One region of the Pseudomonas sp. Teo4 genome, then DNA from elsewhere that is predicted to be linked to it. Evidence: riboswitches for the same ligand, from Rfam matches in the RefSeq annotation. Region 1 holds a riboswitch; the other holds the start of a gene.
What was found. Region 1 has a riboswitch for cobalamin ahead of PspTeo4_RS03780 (TonB-dependent receptor). Riboswitches for the same ligand answer to the same signal wherever they lie in the genome.
Positions count from the first base shown of each region.

Region 2: it holds a riboswitch for cobalamin, as region 1 does, so the genes downstream of both, PspTeo4_RS09925 (CbtB domain-containing protein) here and PspTeo4_RS03780 (TonB-dependent receptor) in region 1, are expected to answer to the same signal.

Region 1 is NZ_JAXCIL010000001.1:765,411-767,606, reverse strand. It holds gene PspTeo4_RS03790 (carboxymuconolactone decarboxylase family protein) at 1-212, shown strand, start outside; gene PspTeo4_RS03785 (N-acetyltransferase) at 291-860, shown strand; cobalamin riboswitch at 911-1,117, shown strand; gene PspTeo4_RS03780 (TonB-dependent receptor) at 1,226-2,196, shown strand, end outside.
Region 2 is NZ_JAXCIL010000001.1:2,176,772-2,178,967, reverse strand. It holds gene PspTeo4_RS09935 (cobalamin biosynthesis protein) at 1-35, opposite strand, end outside; gene PspTeo4_RS09930 (CbtA family protein) at 5-697, opposite strand; gene PspTeo4_RS09925 (CbtB domain-containing protein) at 708-893, opposite strand; cobalamin riboswitch at 987-1,211, opposite strand; gene PspTeo4_RS09920 (hypothetical protein) at 1,594-1,875, shown strand; gene PspTeo4_RS09915 (IS481 family transposase) at 1,863-2,196, opposite strand, start outside.

The DNA of each region.
Region 1 (2,196 bases):
ACGCCAAGACCCGCGAGCTGATCTCCCTGGCCGTGGCGGTCACCACCCGCTGCGACGGCTGCATCGCCGTGCACTCGCAACAAGCCGTCAAGCACGGTGCCACCCGTGAAGAAATCGCCGAAGCCCTGGGCGTGGCCGTTGCCATGAATGCCGGTGCCGCCCTGGTCTACTCGGCACGGGTGATGGACGCCGTGGGCAAGGCCGAAGGTTGAGCCCAAGCGGCGCCGCCGCCCTTGCACGACGGCGCCGCGTTACTCAGACTGGGCACCTCAGCCCTTGCAGGAACCCGCATGATCCACATTCGCCCCATGACCCCTGAAGACTTCGAGCGCTTCTGGCCCACCTTCCAGGCCGTCGTCCAGGCCCGCGAAACCTATGCCTTCGACCCCACGCTCAGCTACGAGCAAGCCCAAAAGCTGTGGCTGGAACTGCCTCTGCGCACTTGGGTGGCGGAAGAAAACGACGAACTGCTCGGCTCGTACTACCTCAAGGCCAACGCAGCCGGCCCCGGCGCCCATGTGGGCAACTGCGGCTACATGGTCTGCGAAGCCGCACGCGGCCGTGGTGTGGCCCGGCTGATGTGCGAACACTCGCAGAAGCTGGCGCGCCAGGAGGGCTTTCTGGCCTTGCAGTTCAACTCGGTGGTGGCCAGCAACGAAGTGGCCGTGGCGCTGTGGCAGAAACTTGGTTTCGAGACCGTCGGCCGCCTGCCCAAGGCGTACCGCCATGCCCGGCTGGGGCTGGTGGACTGCCTGGTGATGTACAAATGGCTGGCCGATGAGCCGGTGGTGGAAAAACCGCCGCTGCTGATCGGGCGCAAGAACATCGAAGCCCGGGTATCGCGCCGCCGGGGTCGATAACGTCCCCTCAAAACCGCGCAATCCATTGACGCAGAGCCGTTTCGATGGTCAGATGCGCGCCAGTTTCAGGTGTCCTGCGCCGCCGCGCGCAGGGTGAAACGGGAAGCCGGTGCGTCGTGGTCCACGACAAGTCCGGCGCTGCCCCCGCAACGGTAAGCGAGCGAACCCTTCGACATACCACTGTGCACACGCATGGGAAGGTGAAGGCTTCATGACCCTCGCAAGCCCGGAGACCGGCCTGAAGCTTCACTTGGCAACCCGCGGTGGGCGGGCGCAGGCCGGTTTCCGCGTGCGCGCCTGCGTGCGTGGTTCGCCTTTGCGTGTTTTCCACCGGGATCCATTCATTCCTGCAGCAGTGGAACGACATGTCCCGTATCTTCAAGCTTCACACCCTGACGGCCTGCCTGGCCGCGACTGTTCCTGCCCTGGCCGAGCAACAGCAAAGCCTGGCCCTGCCCTCCACGGCCATCACCGGCATTCACGACGACACCAGCGTGAACCTGGCCACCCCGACCGAGGCCGGCTCGCGCCTGAACCTCAGCGCCCTGGAAACCCCGGTCAGCACCAGCAGCATCAGCGCGCAGCAGATCGAGCAACGCAACAACCTCACCGTGCAGGACGCGGTCAGCCGCTCGCCTGGCATCAGCTTCATCGGCACCCCCGGCGACGGCGGCACCGGCCTTTCGGCCCGGGGCTTTACCGGACACGGCTCGGTGATGACCCTGTTCGACGGCGCGCGCCTGTACACCGGTGCCGGCACCCAGACCTTCCCGGTGGACCCGTGGCTGGTCGAGCGCATCGACATCATCCGCGGCCCCGCCTCGGTGCTGTACGGTGAAGGCGCAACCGGCGCGGTGGTCAACGTGATCCCCAAGAAGCCGTTCAGTGGCGAAGTGCAAAACCACCTGCGCCTGGGCTACGGCTCCTGGGACCGCCAGCAACTGGGCCTGGACAGCGGCGGCAGCCTCAGCGACCGCCTCAGCAACCGGGTGACCCTGAACCGCCAGGCCGGCAACGGCTGGGTCGACCGCACCGACTCACGCAGCCTGGCCATGAGCGCCGCGCTGCGCTTCGACGCCAGCGACGACCTGAGCTTCACCCTGGCCCACGAACGCAGCGACGCCGAGCCAGCCAACTACTTCGGTACACCGCTGATCGACGGCCATTACCGTTCCAGCCTGGGCAAGAAGAACTACAACATCGACAACGACGTGCAGCGCTACCACGACGAGTGGACCCGCTTCACCACCGACTGGACCCTCAGCGACCAGCTCAGCGCCAGCAACCAGCTCTACTACATCAAGAGCCGCCGCCACTGGCGCAATGCCGAGGCCTA
Region 2 (2,196 bases), 1.4 Mb from region 1:
GCCTTCAAGCCTGGCTTGAGCGGCGGTACAACCACGCGCTGATCAGGCCCAGTGCCAGCCAGAAGGCGGCATTGGTCAGCCAGGAGGCGAACACGAACTGGGTTTCCAGTGCTTCGGGGGCCAGGCTTTGGTGCACTTCAGGCTGCGGCGCGCCGATCACGTGCGGCAGGACCAGCACGACCGCGCCCAACGCTTTGAGCAAGCCATGCCGGGCGAAAACCAGCAATGCCAGGCCCAATGCGGTAGCGGCAGCGGTGCCGATCCACCAGGTTTGCCGTTGCCCCAGTTCTGCGGCGGCGGTACCGGGCAGTTCCGGTGGCAAGCCGAGGGTGGGGGCCAGGCAGAACACGGCGAACCCGGCCAGGCCCCACCATGCGCCGGTGGCTACCCGGTTTGGCTCGCGCAGGCTGTACAGCGCAGCCAGAATCAGCGCGAAGCCAACGGCCACCACCAGATTGCCGCCGGTGGTCGACAGCACACGTTGCCAGCCATCTTCCGGTGACCAGGCTTCAGCACTGTGTTCATGGGTGTGCGCCGCTTCGCCTTCATGGCTGTGCTGTTCAACAGCTGGCGCGGCGGATTCGTAGGTTTCCGCTTCAAGGATCAGGGGGGTGACCCAGAAGCTCTGCAGCAAGGTCAGCAGAAGTGCGGCAAGCAAGCCGCTGAAGCCTGCCGTACGGGCGATGCGCTTGATCATGCGGGCGGGCTCAGTGGCAGGGGAAGGCGGCGCTGTGGCGAGTATCGTGGGCGGCATTGTGGACCGCTTCGATGTGCGAGAAGCCTGCGAAATAGACCAGGCACAGGCCCAGCAGGCTGGCACCTACGGCGATAACGAGGCGCTGGCTGAGGGTAATGGGGGTGGCGATGCTGTGTTTGGCGCTGGTGACGGGCATGACGCGTTCCTCTGCTTTTTGTGGGCAATGGGCAGGCGCGGCAACCCCGGGCGCGAAGTGCCCAGGGGAATGCGACAGCGCCCGCCCACCGCGGGGTGTTCATGAACGCCAGGCCGGTCTCCGGGCTTGCGAGGAGGAGCAGGGCTCCTTGGAAAAGGTCACCTTCCCATGCCTGATGCACTGGCACAGTGGTCTAGACGCTTCGCTCGCTTACCGTTGCGGGGGCAGCACCGGCCTTGTCCAGCCCTGTCGAGGGGCTGTGACGCACCGGTTTCCCGTTTCACCCCCCTAGGGGGCACCTGAACGCAAGGCGTAAGGAGAGCACGGGGCGGGATGCGCGTCAAATGCAGTTACATTTCAAGAATGATTTTGCCCTGCTTTTGCTCTGCTTTTGCTTCTAGCGCGCGGTAGTTCAGACGCAGCAGATTGCGACTTCAGGAGGCCGAGTGGAGGTCTTGCGGAGGGAGGTGACGGGCATGGATGCCCGTCAAGCGCTGCGGCCCAGGATGGGCCGTACAGCGCGGTCCTCCCGGGAGCAAGACCGGAGCGAGGGAACCCCGGAGCGAAGCGTAGGGGCCGGATGTAGGAGCCGACGGTTTTTGGTTCCTTTTTGCCACGACTGTACGGACCGTACACGTGTCCACCATGTGTCCAGTCCGTACAGCCACGACAAAAAGGGACCCGCTGTAAGAGCGGAAAGGTGAATGTGCGTCACCACCGTGAATGGATATGCTCCAAACTTTCAAAACCGACGACGGCCAAAAAGCAGAAAAGCAGAAAAGCAGAAAAGCAGAAAAGCAGAAAAGCAGAAAAGCAGAAAAGCAGGAATTTAGCGGCACTTGAGGCAGGTGAATATCCATTTGCGATGGAGGCGCTTATTCACCTTTCCGCCCTTACGGCGGGTTCCTTTGGTCTTGGTGTACGGACCGGACACATGGTGGACACGTGTGCGGAGACATGGTTGACAGATTATGAACCGTAATCCGGCTTGGTCACGTCGATTGTCCGCAGGAAATGATGGCAGAAGTAGACATTGAACAAGCCCCCGCCTTCAGCATTAGGACGTATAGCAATTTCATGCCCAGCCAGGCCTTTCGCAATACTGAAGTAACGTTTCTGGAAACGGAACCGGCTGTGATAGACCTTGGCCACTACATCGTCAGGCCCGTACTCAAACGCCTTCAACTGCTGCGGATAGGCCCAAGTACTGGTGCGGTATCGGTCTATAGGCACCTGGTATCCCAAGGCTTGATGAGGCCGTTGGAGGTTATAGATATCGCGCCATCGATCAAACGCAGCTTGA